Regions from separate parts of the Shewanella sp. MSW genome, predicted to be linked through region 1. Evidence: riboswitches for the same ligand, from Rfam matches in the RefSeq annotation. Region 1 holds a riboswitch; each other region holds the start of a gene.
What was found. Region 1 has a riboswitch for lysine ahead of AYI96_RS12780 (Na+/H+ antiporter NhaC family protein). Riboswitches for the same ligand answer to the same signal wherever they lie in the genome.

Region 1 (5,698 bases):
AACAAAACACCCGCCATCAGGGCGGGTGCTGTTAACGCAAGCTATTGGGTGGCAGCTCAGACATTAGTATTCTTGGGTTGTTGCCATTTGAGCCACACCAATCCCAGCAGGAACAATACACAGCTACAGGCAAGCCCCAACCATACCGACTCGGTAAAACCGAGCACTATATAACCACCGAGGGAAATAAGCGCCACCAAGACCGCATAAGGCAGCTGAGTCAACACGTGATCGATATGATGACAGCCGGCACCTGTAGATGACAGAATCGTGGTGTCCGATATCGGCGAGCAGTGGTCGCCAAATACAGCACCAGCCAACACGGCCGCCAACATAGGCAACATCATACTGCTGTGGCTGCCCATAGCCATATCGGCAGCAATCGGCAACATGATCCCGAAAGTGCCCCAGCTGGTGCCGGTAGAAAAGGCGGTAAGCCCAGCCAAAATAAATAACACGGCCGGCAGCAAGGCAAAGGGAATATTGCCACTGGCGAGACTGGCCATAAACTTGCCGGTTTCCAATGAACCTATGATCCCGGCTATGGTCCAGGCAAACATCAGAATATAGATGGCCGGCAACATAGAACGGGCACCCGAGGTGAGCGCCTTGAGGATCATCTTGACTTCAATCTTCTGGATAAAGGCCAGCAGCAGCGTTACCACCAGTCCGATGGAAGCGCCAAAAAACAGTGACGAGCCCACATCGGTTTTCTCAAAGGCACCTATGATGCTGAAAGGCAGGCTTTCTGCCGCCAGGGCATCGGCGCCGCTGGAAACCATAAAGTAGAAAGTCGCTACCACCAAGACACCTATGGGCAGGAACAGGCCGTGCACCTGACCGGTTTCCGCCTCGGGCAGATCGGCATTGGCACCGGGAGGCAGTCCCTTGGACTCATCATAGAGATTGCCTTTGCGAGCATTAAGCTCGTGTTTGCGCATGGCGCCGATATCCAGCTCCATATAGGCCACGCATAGCAAGAGCGCCAGGGCAAACAGGGCATAGAAGTTCATCGGGATCATCTGCACGAAAGCGCTCAGATGTCCGGTCTCGGTAAAACCATGAGCCGTGAGAATACCGCCGATAAGGGCAATAATATAGGCACCCCAACTGGAAACCGGCGAGATAACGCACACAGGCGCTGCGGTTGAATCCAAAAGATACGCCAGTTTGGAGCGGGAGATATAATATCTGTCGGTCAGCGGTCTAGCGATACTGCCCACCACCAGGCTGTTGAAGTAGTCATCGATAAACACCACACAACCGAGAAACATGGTTAGCAGCTTAGCATCACGACGATTGCGGATATGCTGTCTGGCCCAGTTGGCAAAGGCTCTGGCAGAGCCACTAACAGTAATCAGTGCAGTGATCATTCCCAGCAGCACCAGGAAACCCAGAATATACAGGTTCCAGGCATTAAAAGCGCCATCGTCCCAAACCAGGGAAAGCACCCTTTGCCCCAGATAAACCCCGGTATCCAACACCGACCATTGATTGAGCAACAAGGCTCCGATCAGTATTCCCAGCCCTAGAGATAACAACACCCGCCGGGTGAAGATCGCCAATAAAATTGCCACAACCGGCGGCAACAAAGAGAGTGCCGAGTCGGCATAACTTAGTACTGTCATTGAGTCTTGTTCTTCGTTAAATACGAATGGAGGGCAACTGAACTGGTGGGAAAAGGCAAAAACATACCGAGTAGCACCTGTCCTTTCAGTAGCGCTCCATAGTAACGTCAATCTGTCATCCCGACAGAATATACTATGGCAGTGCTGCCCCTATTTGGTAACAGCCCCAGCGGTGGACTTTGATGAGTCGCAACCCCTTCGGCACCAAATCCTTTCGCGATACATAAACGGAATCACCCTGCTTACCGCTACTGATATTTAGTGCGCCTCTACTTCTCAGGACGCCTGATTTCAGGCGTGAGGCACATAAAAACATAGGCGGCTTTGAGGATGCTACCCCAAAGCCGCCTATCGTGACCTAGATCACAGATTAAATCAACTCGTTCAACTTGGGCACCACATCAAACAGATCAGCTTCCAGACCATAATCGGCAACCTGGAAAATAGGCGCTTCAGGATCTTTGTTGATAGCCACTATGACTTTTGAATCCTTCATCCCGGCCAGATGCTGAATCGCTCCGGAGATACCCACAGCAATATACAGCTCTGGCGCCACAATTTTACCTGTCTGACCGACCTGCAAATCATTGGGAACAAATCCGGCATCTACGGCGGCCCGTGATGCACCTACGGCGGCGCCAAGCTTATCGGCCAAGGTTTCCAGCATGGCAAAGTTTTCGCCACTGCCCATACCGCGACCACCGGAAACAATCACTCTGGCACTGCCAAGCTCCGGACGAGCCGACTCGGTCAAACTCTGAGAGACAAAGCTGCTCTTGGCGTCAAAGACGCTGTCGAGCTGATTGATTTCAGCTGAACCTGTCTCGGCAACGGCGTCGAAGGCGCTGGCGCGCACTGTGGCCACTTTCTTGTTATCCAGACTCTTAACGGTCGCCATGGCGTTACCGGCATAGACGGGACGGACAAAAGTATCGGCATCGATCACCTTGGTGATCTCAGAAAGTTGAGCCACATCCAGCAAAGCCGCCACTCTTGGCAGTATATCCTTACCCTGGCTTGAGGCTGCAGCCAGAATATGGCTGTAGTCGCCACTCAAAGACAAGATGAGCTCACCAATATTGTCGGCAAGATGAGCACCATAGGCAGGATTATCGGCCAACAGTACTTTACTGACACCTTCAAGCTTGGCGGCGGCATCGGCTGCGGCCTTGCAATCCTGACCGGCAACCAAGAGGTGAATATCTCCACCTATGGCTTTGGCCGCGGCGACGACTTTGGCTGTGTCCTGTTTCAGGCTGGCATTATCGTGTTCTGCTATTACTAATACGGCCATTTAGATCACCTTCGCTTCGTTTTTCAACTTGTCCACCAGCTCCTCAACGGAAGCCACCATCACACCCGCCTGACGGCTGGCCGGCGTTGCTACCTCCAACACCTGTACGTGCTGCTTGAGAGTCACTTCCAGATCCTCAATGCTCATGGTTTCCAGCGGCTTGCGCTTGGCCTTCATGATATTGGGCAAAGAAGCATAGCGAGGCTCGTTTAGACGCAGATCCGCTGTAACTACAGCCGGTAGAGGCATGGACAGAGTCTGTAAACCACCATCCACTTCACGGGTAACCAGCAAAGTTTCACCTTCCAGCTTCACTTCAGATGCAAAGGTTGCCTGAGGCATACCGGCGAGCGCCGCCAGCATCTGTCCGGTCTGATTGTTATCACCATCGATGGACTGCTTGCCGAGCAGAATTAGCTGCGCCTGCTCTTTGTCCTGCACTGCCTTGAGTAACTTGGCAATAGAAAGGGGCACCAGCTCTTCATCGGTTTCAATGTGAATGGCACGGTCGGCGCCCAGAGCCAATGCGGTACGCAGTTGCTCCTGTGCCGCCTTGGGACCTATGCTGACAACAACGACCTCAGAAGCACTGCCGGCTTCTTTTAGACGTACGGCTTCTTCTACCGCAATTTCACAAAATGGATTCAACGCCATTTTCAGGTTGGCTGTTTCAACGCCTGTATTGTCAGCCTTGACCCTGACCTTAACATTGGCATCGACCACACGTTTTACTGGCACCAATACTTTCATAGGGTTTCCTTCCTACACCTTGTATCTTATGTGGATTACGTACCGATGATACCAGATACATCAGTACAGGATGGCTCAACTTTACGTGCTGTTGACGTTAACGTCAACAGTAGTTTAAACGCTCGTTTGCCAATTCTGTCACACTTTATGGTCAGTTTTTTGAACACTTGGCAACTTTTATGGTCGTAGAATTGAAATAAATAAAGAAATTAATGTCAATTGACGTAAAAATATTTGATCCTGACACTTATAGTTTCTATTATTTATAGCGATATTCACCTTAACCCAATTTATAAATTAGCGTGGGACCTAAATACTTATGAGCGATTTTCTTGATATATTGACTCACGGCCGTCGTTTTAAAGCCGCAGTAAAAGAGTTAAGCGTTGCAGATCTGCGCGATCTGGCAGTCAAATTGGATAAGATCATTATTGATCGTGAAGAAGAAGCCAAGAAAGAAGAAAAGGCACAGGCTGAACGTCTGTCTAAAATTGAAGAGATCCGTAAGCAGATGGAAGCCGTTGGCCTATCTGTTGAAGATCTGGGTAATGTTGCTGCCGCCAAGGCTGCTCCCAAGAAGCGTGCTCCCCGCCCACCAAAATACAAAATCGTTGTAGATGGTCAAACTATTACTTGGACCGGCCAAGGCCGTATGCCAACTGTATTCAAGAACGAAGTAGATAAAGGTCGTTCAATGGATGATTTCCTGATTTAATCAGGTTTTCCTAGCTTAAGCCTCGACAGTGTCGGGGCTTTTTTATGTCTGATAGAAGTCTGGCATCTGTTAAAAAGCCTTACAATTACGCCTTGGCATTTACATTTAGGCTGAGTTAAGTTTACGACTGCCGACTTAAAGCGAGGCTTTCGTCCGCTTTTTTATCACTCTTAGGGGAAACGTACTGATTGATCGCAGCCTGTTCCTCTCTGATGACAATGACTCTCCCCAAGGAATTATGACAAGGTAGCCACAACAGATGAGAATTTCTTTCCCCGCCATAAACCTACTGTTGTTCAGTCTTGTGGCCTGTAGCGCCTTTGCCGATGAGACACAGCTGACAGACAATACTCCGAGATTGACCGCCTTAACCCATGCCAAGCTTATACTTTCACCTGGGAAACAGCTGGATAACGCTACATTACTTATTGAAAATAACCGAATAAAACAAGTAATTTCCAATAATGAAATTCCACAAAATGCTTATAAGATAGATCTCAATGGTTACACCATCTATCCGGGGTTTATCGATCCCTTTGCCGAATATGGTTTGGAGTATTCAGAATCTGCGGCCGCAATTGAAGCTCCAGTCTATCAAATTAAGTCAAAAGGGGCGGTAGCCGCAAATGGCGCCATTCATGCAGAGAAAGAATGGTTTACTTATGTCTTGCCGGACAACAAAACTGCATCAAATTGGATAAGTAATGGCTTCACCAGTGTCCAGAGTGCACATCTTGACGGAATATTCAGGGGAGTCGGCGTCTCACTTTCTTTGGCCGACAAAAAGAGTAACCAAGTGATATATCGCCCCAGAAGCCGACATTTTATGGCATTTGATAAAGGCAATTCACCACAGGATTATCCCAATTCTCTGATGGGAAGCATAGCGTTAATAAGACAGACTCTCAGTGATGCCAACTGGTATAACCAGAATAAAAAGAATGCAGCCGGACGCGAGGGTTTATTATCACCGGAATTTAATACCGCCCTTGAGCGCTTACACGATATAAAAACTCGTGGTGTGATATTTGACACCCGAAATCTCAATAACCAGTTGCGTGCAGCTAAGCTCTTGAGCCAATCAGATATCCAGCCAATCTTACTGGGAAATGGCCAGGAGTATGCAAGAGTGAAAGAACTGCTAGAATATCGACCCGTGTTGATATTGCCGTTGAACTTTCCTGCAGCTCCTCAGGTCAGTGACGAAGACTATGCCAGAGAAGTGCCACTCAACATCTTGAGACATTGGGAGCGGGCACCGAGTAATCCCGCCGTCCTCGCCGCCAATAACATTCCTTTCTCCTTCACCCA
Region 2 (5,698 bases), on a different contig from region 1:
CAAAGGGGTGGCGCGCTTTCTGATGCAGCATTTGATAACCCAGGCCCGGGAGCGCGGCATGCGCACCATGGTGGGCGCCATAGATGCCGGAAACCAGGCCAGTATTGCCCTGCACCTGAAGTTGGGGTTCAAGCACTCAGGCACCCTGCCCCAGGTGGGCTATAAGTTCGGCCGCTGGCTGGATTTGGCGTTTTATCAGCTTATGCTGCCGGGACCTGTCGAGCCCTAACCCTTTCGGGCACGAGTCGATTTTAGTCTTATGCCCCTGAAAAAATTCATCATTCCCGGGCAATCCGCCAGCGGCCATCTACACTTATTCAAGCGTATTTACCAATAAGGGAACCCGATTAGATGACACTGGATTATATCGCGCTGGGGCTGCTGATCTTTGTCGCCCTGGTGATCTTCTACGGGGTGATAGTGATCCACGACATCCCCTACGAGCTGGCCAAGAAACGCAACCACCCCCATCAGGACGCCATTCACTACGCAGGCTGGGTGAGCCTGTTTACCCTGCATGTGCTGTGGCCGTTTCTGTGGATCTGGGCCACGCTCTGGCGCGAGGACAGGGGCTGGGGCTTTGACAAAATTCAACAGGAGCAGCAATCACTGCACCATGAAACCGTACTTCTGGCGCAGCAGTTGGAGCTATTGAGTGAAAAAGTCGCCGCCCTGGAAGCCCAAAAGCATGCCGCCACAGAGGCCCTTGCAGCGTCGAGTGCCCAAGTCCAAGCCCCAACCCAAGTCCAAACGTCTTCAGAAGAGCCCGCAGTCAATCCCAAACCCACCAGCGGCATGGGCTTGGATACGGCAGCAGACTCGACCGACATTCCAGGTACAGATAATCAGACCCAAAGCAATAACAAGAATGGGGAGAACAGATAAATGGATCTCTTGCTTATCCTCACTTACACCGCCATCTGTGTCGCCATCTTCAAGATTTTCCGCATTCCACTCAACAAGTGGAGCGTGCCCACCGCCGTGCTCGGCGGAGTAGTGCTGATAGGCACCTTGATTTTGTTGATGAACTACAACCATCCCCATACCGCCATGGGCAGCCAGATGTATGTCACCACCCCGCTGATCCCCTCGGTGCGCGGCAAGGTCATAGAAGTGCCCGTCACCCCCAATAAACTGCTGAAAGAGGGCGAGTTACTGTTCCGGGTCGATCCGACTCCTTATCAGACAGAAGTCACCCGGCTGGAGGCCAGCCTGGAGCAGGCTAAACAGGCGGTATTGGGGCTGGACGCCGCCTATAAGGCCGCCGAGGCCAGTCGCATCAAGGCCGAGGCCGAACGGGACAGAACCCAACTGGAATATGAGCGCTACCGCAGCGGTTTTGAAAAAGGCGCCTTCACCCGTGCCGATGTCGACAACCGTCGTCAGTACTATCTCGGCGCCCAGGCCTCAGTAGAGGCGGCCGAGGCCGAAGCCCGGCGCGCCAAGCTGGCACTGGAAGCCGAGTATCAGGGGCAAAACACCCAAGTGGCCGAAATTGCCGCCATGTTGGAAAAAGCCAGATTCAATCTGGAGGAAACCAGCATGCATGCCCCCTCAGACGGTTATGTAACCCAGTTGACCCTGAGACCGGGAATGATGGTGGTGCCCATGCCCTTCAGGCCTGTGATGACCTTTGTCCATCAGGAGGAGCGCTTCTTTGTCGGCGCCTTTAGGCAAAACTCGCTGCTGCGGCTGAAACCCGGTTTCAAGGCCGAGCTGATCTTCCGCGCTCTGCCGGGCAAAGTGTTTCAAGCCGAAGTGGTCGAAGTGCTGCCGGCCATAGGTGAATCTCAGGTGCAGGCGCAGGGGCAGCTCTATGGCTCGTCACAAATTCGCCTCAACGGCCGACCTCTGGTGAAACTCAAGCCGCTGGATGACCTGAGTCAGTATCATTTGCCACTGGGTACCAATGTGGAGATCGCCATCTATTCCGACAGCTTTGAGCATGTATCAATCATGCGTAAGGTATTGATAAGGATGAAAAGCTGGCAGAACTATCTCTATCTGGATCACTGAGACTCCTTATCTTCGCGCAAGCCTTTGGCAAGAGTAAAAAGCCCCGGAAAAACTCCCGGGGCGTTTTGGTATCCCATCTCAGCTTCAGCCGATGGCGGCCTCGGGAGCCGCCTGGAAACGCCTGGCGTGGTAGAGGCAGAAGAGTGCAAACCAAGCGGCACTCACCAGGAAACCGGCCAGGGTGGAATGCAGCAGCCCCATGGCCAGATAACCGAGCGCTGCCCCGAAGGCGACTGTCAGGGCATAAGGCAACTGGGTCAGTACGTGGTCTATATGGTGACAGCCGGCACCGGTGGCCGACAGAATACTGGTACTGGAGATGGGCGAACTGTGATCGCCAAACACAGCGCCGGCCAGCACAGCCGACAACATGGGCAGCAGGAGTTGAATATCGCTGGCGGCAGCCATATCACCGGCGAGCGGCAACATGATACCGAAAGTGCCCCAACTGGTGCCTGTGGCAAAGGCCATGGCGCAGGAAAGCACAAACACCACCACAGGCAGCAGCCCTGCGGGCAGGTTGCCGTTAGCCAGGCTAGCGAGATATTTGCCGGTTTCCATGTCACGCACCACGGCGCCTATGGTCCAGGCAAACAGCAGTATATTGATAGCCGGCAACATGGCCATGACGCCTCTGGGGGCGGCGCGCAGCCAAGTGGATATCCCAAGGCCGAGACGCAGGGCCAACAAGCCGGACACCGCCAGGCTGCAAAGGGCGCCATAAACCAAAGATGAGCCCACATTGGTATGTTCAAAGGCGCCCAGCACACTGAAGGCCTGACCATTGGCGGCCAATACCTGAGCCCCTGAGTCCAGCATGAAATAGATACTCGCCGCCGTCAGTGTCACTATCGGCAACACCATATCCAGCATGCCGCCGCGGCTGTCGGCCGGGGCTTCCATATCCAGTCCTATGGGCCTGCCCTTGGATTCATCCCAGAGCTTACCTTCGAGCGCCCGCTGCTCATGCTGTCGCATCGGCCCAATATCCAGTTGGAAAGCGATCACCACCACCACCATGATCAGGGTAAATACCGCATAGAGGTTCATGGGGATCATCTGCACAAAAGCGGCGATCGGGCTCTGCTCTGTCACCCCATGGGCCACGAGTATGCCGCCCACCAGGGCGATGATATAGGCCCCCCAGGAAGAAATGGGCATCAATACGCATACGGGCGCCGCAGTCGAGTCCAGCAGATAGGCCAACTTGGCGCGGGAGATCTGGAATCTGTCGGTCACAGGGCGGCAAATGGGCCCCACCGACAGGCTGTGGAAGAAGTCGTCAATAAAAAAGGCAAACACCATCAAGCCGGTGAGCGACTTGGCGCCCTTGCGGCTCTGGCAGCGCCTGGCGGCCCATTCGGCGAAGGCCCGGGTCGCACCCGAGGCGGTCATCAAGCTGATAAGCCCACCCAGCAGCAGCATAAACAGCAACATATTCAGGTTATCGCTGTTGGGAGCACCATCGACCCAGAAGATTTTCAGCACACTGTCAAACAGGTAGCGCAGCGATTGCAGCGGTGAAAACTGCTGCAACATCAGGCTGCCGGCGACTATGCCTACCCCAAGGGAGAGCAGTACTCTACGGGTGATGATCGCCAGCGCAACCGCCAGCAGAGGAGGAACTATGGACCAGGGAGAGTCCGCAAAATGCATGATATTCATGATCTCTTTACACCAAGAAAGGTGGAGATCTACCGATAGGATCGAAGAAACTCAGACCAAGGAGGGCAGAAACTTCTCAGCTCCTTCAGGTAGCGCTCCATAGTGGATAACTATGGCAGTCCTGCACCTGTTAGATACAGAACCAGCAGCTAGGTTTGATGGCCTGGCTACTTCGGCGCCGACTCCTTTCCCCGGGCCTCAAAGGCATCACCCTCTTCCCGGTTACTTTTAGGCAGCGCGCCTCTACTCAAAGGTATTCGACTGGCATTCTAACTATCACAGCTCCAATAGCAAGCCGGATTGCGCCTCTGGCGGTAAATATCCCGCTAGGCGGGCATTACGCCCAGAGGAAGTGACTCATGTCACGGCCTAGCAATACCGGCACCGCTTGTTCACGAGCCACGGTTAAAAACTGCTTCGCTCCATCAGCGAGCCAACGGCTCTCACCCGAATGCTTACCTCAGTCACGCAGCTTGTAGCTGACCTCGACCCTGTCGGAGAAGGTTACCTGGCCATACTCATAGCTCTGGTTGATAGCACCTTCGGCCATCATGGCGGCCTTGTACATCACAGGACGCACCGGGCCTTGGTCGAAATAACGAATCGACCAGACGCCATCGAGTTTCTCGCCGAATCCGGCCGCCAGTTCACTGGCCTTTTGCTTGGCATCTTCAATGGCCGCCTGCCGCGCCTGCTTGCGCATCTCGGCTTCTTTACTGGACTTAAGGTTGATCTGGTTCACCTTGTTGATCCCGCCTATTAACGCCGAGTCCAGTATGGGATTGAGCTGATCCAACTGTTTCACCAACACTGTCACACTGCGACTGGCGCGATAGCCCTTGAGCTCGGGCGCCTTGTCCTTGAGGTAAACATACTCAGGTTGCAGATTCAGATTGGCGGCGGCAATCGACTCCTTGGCGACCCCGGCCTTGAGCAGGCGCTCGATAAAAGCGGCCACCGCCTGGTCGGATGCGGCCTTGGCCGCCTTGGCATCAGATTCGCTTAATGACACTTCAACATGGATTTCGGCCATATCGGGCTCAACCTGTATCTGGCTGACGCCTGTGGTTTCCAGCAGAGGTCTATCCTGAGCCAGTACTGAGTGGCTCATCAGAGTAGCGGGTAACAATGCGCCTATCAGCGCCAGATTCAGCAGAGATTTTTTCATCTTGGTTCTCCAAAAAGTTCGCTTTCGTTGACCATAGAAACGCAGCCGGCTGACAAAAGGGTTAAAAAAATCAAAAAATTTTTCAACGACGTTTTGAAGCGGCAACCGAGATGGCAACATAGAACATAAATTAGCCAGCCCAACTGTACCTTTTCTATGGCTGAGGTATAATCGCCGCCAATTTTACCGGCACCCAAGCGTGCTCCATCAGCTTTAGCATTGCGGAAAACAGCTCTTGAAGAAATCAGTCGACATTTTTGATCCCAAGCAGACCACGACTCTGGACACTCCGGCCAAGACTCTGGCACAGGAAAACAGCCCTGCCGAGGCCCAAACCAGCGGCAATCGCATCGGCTTTGTCAGCCTGGGCTGCCCCAAAAACCTGGTGGATTCCGAGCGGATCCTCACCCAACTGCGCATCGACGGCTATGAGGTTACCAACAGCTATGACAATGCCGACCTGGTAATAGTCAACACCTGTGGCTTTATCGATGCCGCGGTGGAAGAGTCGCTGGATGCCGTGCGTGAAGCGCTGGAAGAAAACGGCAAGGTGATAGTCACCGGCTGCCTGGGCGCCAAGGAAAACCAGATCCGCGAAGTGCATCCGGATGTACTGGAGATCACCGGCCCCCACAGCTATGAAGCCGTGCTGAACCATGTGCACAAATATGTGCCCAAGCCGGAGCACAACCCCTTCACCTCGCTGATCCCGCAAGCCGGCGTTAAGCTGACCCCCAAGCATTATGCCTACCTGAAGATTTCCGAAGGCTGCGACAACCGCTGTACCTTCTGCATCATTCCGGCGTTGAGGGGCGATCTGGACAGCCGCAGTGTCGGCAGCGTGCTGGA
Region 3 (5,698 bases), on a different contig from region 1:
TGGCGTACGTGTTAAGGCTGACGTGCCACTGGCAGAAATGTTCGGTTACATCGGTCACCTGCGTACCATGACTTCTGGTCGTGGTCAGTTCTCCATGGAGTTCTCTCACTATGCTCCATGTCCTGCCAACGTGGCTGAGACTGTTATCGCAGAAACCAAGGCTCGTAACGCAGCCAAGAAATAAGGATTAATTATCCTGATAAAAACCCGCCTTGATGGCGGGTTTTTTTATGGGCGAATATCCAGTGCCACTAAGCCAGCAGAATCAAGTTTGTACTCAGTTCGGCGGATGCCGCTGAATATCAATGGGCAATCGTATGGCAACTGTTTCCGAAACTGGTATATGTGGCAAAGGAGCTACCTAAGATAAAGGAGCTATCTAAGATAAAGGCGCTGGGATTGGCAGAGCATTACCGTGAGGAAATCACAGCAAATATCAGTAGAAGGGGGAGTGGTGATAGCAGATAAACAAAAGCCAGCTCGATAAGCTGGCTTTGTTCAGGGCCGATAACGCGTGTTTATCAGTCTTCCAGGTTACCGCAGAAACGGTAGCCTTCGCCGTGGATGGTGGCGATGATTTCCGGTGTATCAGGCACACTTTCGAAGTGCTTACGGATACGGCGGATAGTCACATCAACAGTACGGTCATGTGGCTTAAGCTCACGGCCGGTCATCTTCATCAGCAACTCGGCGCGGCTGAGGATCTTGCCTGGGTTTTCCACAAAGTGCAGCATGGCGCGGAATTCGCTACGCGGCAGCTTGTAAGACTCACCCTGAGGGCTGACCAGTGAACGGCTGTTGATCTCCAGGCTCCAACCATTGAAACGATAATGTTCCACGGCGGCCTTTTCTTCAATTTCAGCACCTGAGCTGTTGACACGAGTCAGCAGGTTGCGGGCACGAATAGTCAACTCACGAGGGTTGAACGGTTTGGTGATGTAATCATCGGCACCGATTTCCAGGCCCAAGATCTTGTCTACTTCGTTATCACGACCGGTAAGGAAGATGAGGCCGATATTGTTGATTTCGCGCAACTCCCGCGCCAACAGCAAACCATTCTTACCTGGCAGATTGATATCCATAACCACCAGGTTCACCTTGTTTTCCTGCAAGGCTTTGTGCATCTCTGCGCCATCATTGGCTTCGGTTACCACATAACCTTCTGCCTCGAAAATACTTCTCAGCGTGTTACGGGTAACGGCTTCATCTTCAACGATCAGAATGTGCGGGTTTTGCATGTTATTTACCTAATTAAATCAGTTTATCTAACCATGAGCGCGGGTGACGCTCCGCTATACTCTCTAAAACGCCAACATTCACAGGGTTCACGTAAGTGCTGTTCAAAACTGAAATGAAACGGCAACACACTTCATGATTAGCAAAAAGTATGCTCTCCACCTGGAGAGGCGCGAACTGTACTCTCTAGGATTCCCAGTGGCGGGATTTAGTTCCTGAAAGACATGGAAAATCCAGAAAATGCGATCTTAAAACCAGATTACATTTGGTACAGAGTCGTTATCATTAGAGACTTATGCTGTCGCGTAATGGCGCTAGCCTGGTCACACGCTTAACTCTAGGTCTCTGTCGATACAATCCATTGTACTAGGATTAGGCATTTGTTAACAAATGAAATGTTAACAAATTAATGTTTAACTATGATCTAAGTCACAAGTTTTTATGTTAGATATTGAAACTTAAGCGTTTTGTGTTTTGTCTTACTGTGAGCTTGCTCACGGGGCTAGGGGATTTCGTAAGCCTTTGCTAGAATAACTCCGGTTCATTAGAGACAGATACTACAATGGATGCTGCATTTGAAAGTCTCTGGCAGTACTACCAGAGCGCATGCTTTTTTTTGACTCAGTCGTTTTCTTCCGCTGTTCCTTTTGCCATTGTCACCGCCCATAACCCTCTGGGGCAAAAATTGACTTCCTGCCAGAACCGTCTTCTCGATCGGCAATTACAAGGTGATATTGATAAGCTCGGCATACCCTATCGGGCTATTATAGGTGCGGCTGAGGATCTCAGTCATATGGAAAAAAGTTGGGCCCTGTTTTTGGATAAGGCTGCGGCAATCGAACTGGCATTCAAGTACCGTCAGAATGCACTTTATTATGTGGATAAAGGCTTACTGACATTAGTGCCCTGCCATAAAGGCAAGCATGAAATAGAGCTTGGATTATTTGCAAGCCGAGCTCGTTTGGTCAATGAATTACCTGAACTTAGTGATAAATAAGTTGAGGATATTTCATCGGATGCAAATTAGCATTGACTTCATAAGGGCTTTATTGCTAATTTTTTCATCCCTTTCGCAAGAAAGGAACAGAAGAGGAGCGTTAACTAGGTAGTGAGTCAGAGGAAACCAATTTCCTATGACGGCTCATGAGGGAGATTAACGCCGAGGTCGGGATGCGTATTGGTAACGCTCTCCGGTCGGTTGGTCAGGCTGAATCCTGGCGGCTGTCACCTGGTTTTTGGTGGAGAGCTTCTGGTGACGATCGCTTTGTCCCTACTTTGGGGTGCGTTATCTCAGCACCAGGCTCTTCGAACGTTATCTGTTCGGAGCTTAACTCATGAAGTCTATTCTCGTTGTCGACCTTTCCCTGTCACCTGCCTGTGGGGGAATGCGCTGATGTCTCTTGTTGTTGCCAAGTTTGGCGGTACCTCAGTTGCCGATTATCAGGCGATGAATCGCTGTGCCGATATAGTGCTTGGAAATTCGGCTACTCGTCTGGTTGTGGTGAGTGCATCCAGTGGCGTAACCAATCTGTTGGTGGAGTTGTCTCAGGCAGACATGGGGGATGAGCGCCGTCTCAAATTATTGAAAGATATTGCCAGCATTCAATATGCGATTCTGGACAAACTTGGTAGACCTGCTGCTGTTGCCGCGGCGCTGGATGCCTTGCTCAGCCGTATGGCAACGCTCAGTGCCAAGCTGTTGCAGGGGCCGAGTAATGCTATGGTTGATGAGATCCTGTCCCTTGGTGAGCAATGCTCTTCAGCGCTGTTTGCCGCGGTATTGAGAGAACGCGGTGCCAAGGCCAGCGCCTTTGATGTGCGTCAGGTGATGCGTACCGATAGCCATTTCGGCAAGGCCGAACCACAAATCGCCGAACTGAAGCGACTGGCGACAGAGAAATTACAACCCTTGCTTGAGCAGCAACTGTTGGTGACCCAGGGGTTTATCGGTGCCGATGCCGAGGGGCGAACAACTACCCTTGGGCGTGGCGGCAGTGATTATTCCGCGGCTCTGTTGGCAGAAGCTTTGCAAGCCGATGCGGTTGAGATCTGGACCGATGTAGAAGGGATTTACACCACAGATCCCAGACTGGCTCCCAACGCCAGGCCTATCGCAGAAATCAGTTTTAATGAGGCGGCGGAGATGGCTACTTTTGGCGCCAAGGTGTTACACCCTGCCACCATCTTGCCGGCGGTGCGCCAACAGATCCAAGTGTTTGTCGGTTCCAGTCGGGCGCCGGAAAAAGGCGGCACCTGGATCCGCCATCAAGTGGAAGATGAGCCGGTATTCAGGGCCGTTGCCGTGAGACGAGATCAGACCCTGCTTAACTTGCATAGTTTGCAGATGTTGCATGCCCAGGGCTTTTTGGCTGAGACCTTTGCTGTGTTGGCGCGGCACAAGATCAGTGTCGATCTCATTACCACCTCAGAGGTGAATGTGTCGCTGACCCTGGACAAAACAGGCTCAGATTCAGCCGGTAAGGGGCTTCTGACGGAAGCTCTGCTGCAGGAGTTATCGCAAAACTGCCGGGTGCGGGTGGAAGACAAGCTGGCCCTGGTAGCGATCATTGGCAACAAGATAGCCACTACCGCAGGGATCTGTCGCCGGGTGTTTGAAGTGCTCGAACCCCATAACGTCCGAATGATCTGTCAGGGTGCCAGTCCACACAATCTCTGTGTCTTGGTGTCTGAAGCCGAAGCCGGTGATGTGGTGGCCGCTTTGCATCGTAACTTATTTGAAGGTGCTCAGGATGCAGCTTGAACACCTGCAGGTTGGGGAGCTGGCCGCAGGTCAGCCTCTGACCATCCCCATATATCGCTTCAAAGGCACCGGTCATTCGGCGCCCAGCGTCTATATTCAGGCCAATGTGCATGGCGCCGAGGTACAGGGCAATGCGGTGATCTTGCAATTGTTGCAGTACTTCAAGGCGCATCCGCCTCTGGGAGATGTCACTCTGGTGCCTTTGGCCAACCCCTTGGGGATCAACCAGAAAAGCGGTGAGTTTACCTTGGGCCGCTTCGATCCCATCACAGGTATTAACTGGAACCGAGCCTATCTTGAGCAGGTCGTCCATCTGGATGACTGGTATCCGCAGTATAGTGAGCTGCCGGAGCAAGCACTGTTTGATGCTTTTCGTCAGCTTCTCATTGCCAACTGTGAACAGGCATTGGCCAATCCCTGGGGAGTGACGACCGGCCAGAGATTGGCGCTCAATCTGCAGAAACTGGCACATGGCGCTGACATAGTGCTGGATCTGCACACCGGCCCCAAGTCCTGTAAACACCTTTATTGTCCCGAGTATGAGCTGTCAGCTGCCGACTACTTTCATATTCCCTACACCTTGGTGATGCCTAAAGGCTTTGGCGGTGCCATGGATGAAGCGGCCTTTAATCCCTGGTGGCAACTCAGCGATTATGCCAAGAGTAGGGGGCGAGATCTAAAAGTCGCAGTATCGGCCTTTACTTTGGAGCTTGGCAGTCAGGAGCGTATCGATCTTGCCGATGCCAGTCGGGATGCGGAAGGGATATTAAGTTATCTGAGTTATAGAGAGGTGATAGCCCAAAGCGTACTGCCGCAGGTGATGCCGCGTTTTGCTTGTTTGCTGAAAGACTATCGAAAGTTTCACGCACCTATGGCGGGTATGGTGGAGTATCTGGCCGAGCCGGGAGTGCCTTTGCCCGCCGGCGCGCCTCTGGTCAATATTCTCAGGCTCGACCGAGTCGATGTTGGCACAGAGGTTACCAAGCTCTCACTTGAGGAAGATGTGATCCCCGTGCTGCATTTTGCCTCGGCGTCTGTGCACCAAGGGACTGAGCTCTACAAGGTGATGACCAACTACTTTACTCTTTCTGATTAAGTTAGGTCCCGGTGTGAGCCGGAATTTAACGTCTATCATTCTGTAAATGGCTGATAAATTGTAATTTTTTGTGTATTTGTTTTTCAATTGTATCCATAGGTGTTACAAATGTTGAGCATCCTTGTGTTTAGGGTGTTTTTAAAACGGAAACATAAAACAACAATAAACAGTCTTAATGGGAGTAGACAATTGAAGAGTCAAGTTGCAATAGCTGTTTCAGCAGCGCTGTTATCCATGTCATGCCATACCCAGGCCGCGCCGTTGAGCGTTTCAGATCCATTTATTTCTTCAGATCTGCTTAGTGCATCCAGCGGTCGCAAAGGACAACAGCAAGAGATGGGGCAACATAAGTTTGTCAGGGAACCAGGACTTGCTGAGGGGAAATACACTTATATAGTGCGCCTTAAAGATCCCTCTGTGGCGAATTATGCCGGTGGTATTGCCGGGCTTGAAGCCACCAGTCCACAGCGAAGTCAAGGGTTGGCGTCCCAAAAGGCCCCCAAGCTGAATACCGCCAGTGTGGCGGTGAAGTCCTACGTGAAGTATTTGAATGCCAAGCAACAGAACTTTTTAATGAGTGCTGCGGCCCAAGGGGTTCAGTTACA

Region 2: it holds a riboswitch for lysine, as region 1 does, so the genes downstream of both, AYI96_RS14590 (Na+/H+ antiporter NhaC family protein) here and AYI96_RS12780 (Na+/H+ antiporter NhaC family protein) in region 1, are expected to answer to the same signal.
Region 3: it holds a riboswitch for lysine, as region 1 does, so the genes downstream of both, lysC (lysine-sensitive aspartokinase 3) here and AYI96_RS12780 (Na+/H+ antiporter NhaC family protein) in region 1, are expected to answer to the same signal.

What each region holds. Positions count from the first base shown of each region.
Region 1 is NZ_LVDR01000010.1:157,675-163,372, forward strand. Features, by position in the region: gene AYI96_RS12780 (Na+/H+ antiporter NhaC family protein) at 57-1,628, opposite strand; lysine riboswitch at 1,710-1,908, opposite strand; gene AYI96_RS12785 (electron transfer flavoprotein subunit alpha/FixB family protein) at 1,999-2,922, opposite strand; gene AYI96_RS12790 (electron transfer flavoprotein subunit beta/FixA family protein) at 2,923-3,672, opposite strand; gene AYI96_RS12795 (H-NS family nucleoid-associated regulatory protein) at 3,992-4,387, shown strand; gene AYI96_RS12800 (amidohydrolase family protein) at 4,647-5,698, shown strand, end outside.
Region 2 is NZ_LVDR01000013.1:81,438-87,135, forward strand. Features, by position in the region: gene AYI96_RS14575 (GNAT family N-acetyltransferase) at 1-229, shown strand, start outside; partial or broken gene AYI96_RS20395 (DUF3302 domain-containing protein) at 352-586, shown strand; gene AYI96_RS14585 (HlyD family secretion protein) at 886-2,016, shown strand; gene AYI96_RS14590 (Na+/H+ antiporter NhaC family protein) at 2,101-3,681, opposite strand; lysine riboswitch at 3,764-3,935, opposite strand; gene AYI96_RS14595 (oxidative stress defense protein) at 4,142-4,849, opposite strand; gene rimO (30S ribosomal protein S12 methylthiotransferase RimO) at 5,085-5,698, shown strand, end outside.
Region 3 is NZ_LVDR01000003.1:85,961-91,658, reverse strand. Features, by position in the region: gene fusA (elongation factor G) at 1-184, shown strand, start outside; gene arcA (two-component system response regulator ArcA) at 522-1,238, opposite strand; gene AYI96_RS03610 (DUF3293 domain-containing protein) at 1,799-2,233, shown strand; lysine riboswitch at 2,316-2,493, shown strand; gene lysC (lysine-sensitive aspartokinase 3) at 2,630-3,997, shown strand; gene AYI96_RS03600 (succinylglutamate desuccinylase/aspartoacylase family protein) at 3,987-5,093, shown strand; gene AYI96_RS20660 (S8 family serine peptidase) at 5,283-5,698, shown strand, end outside.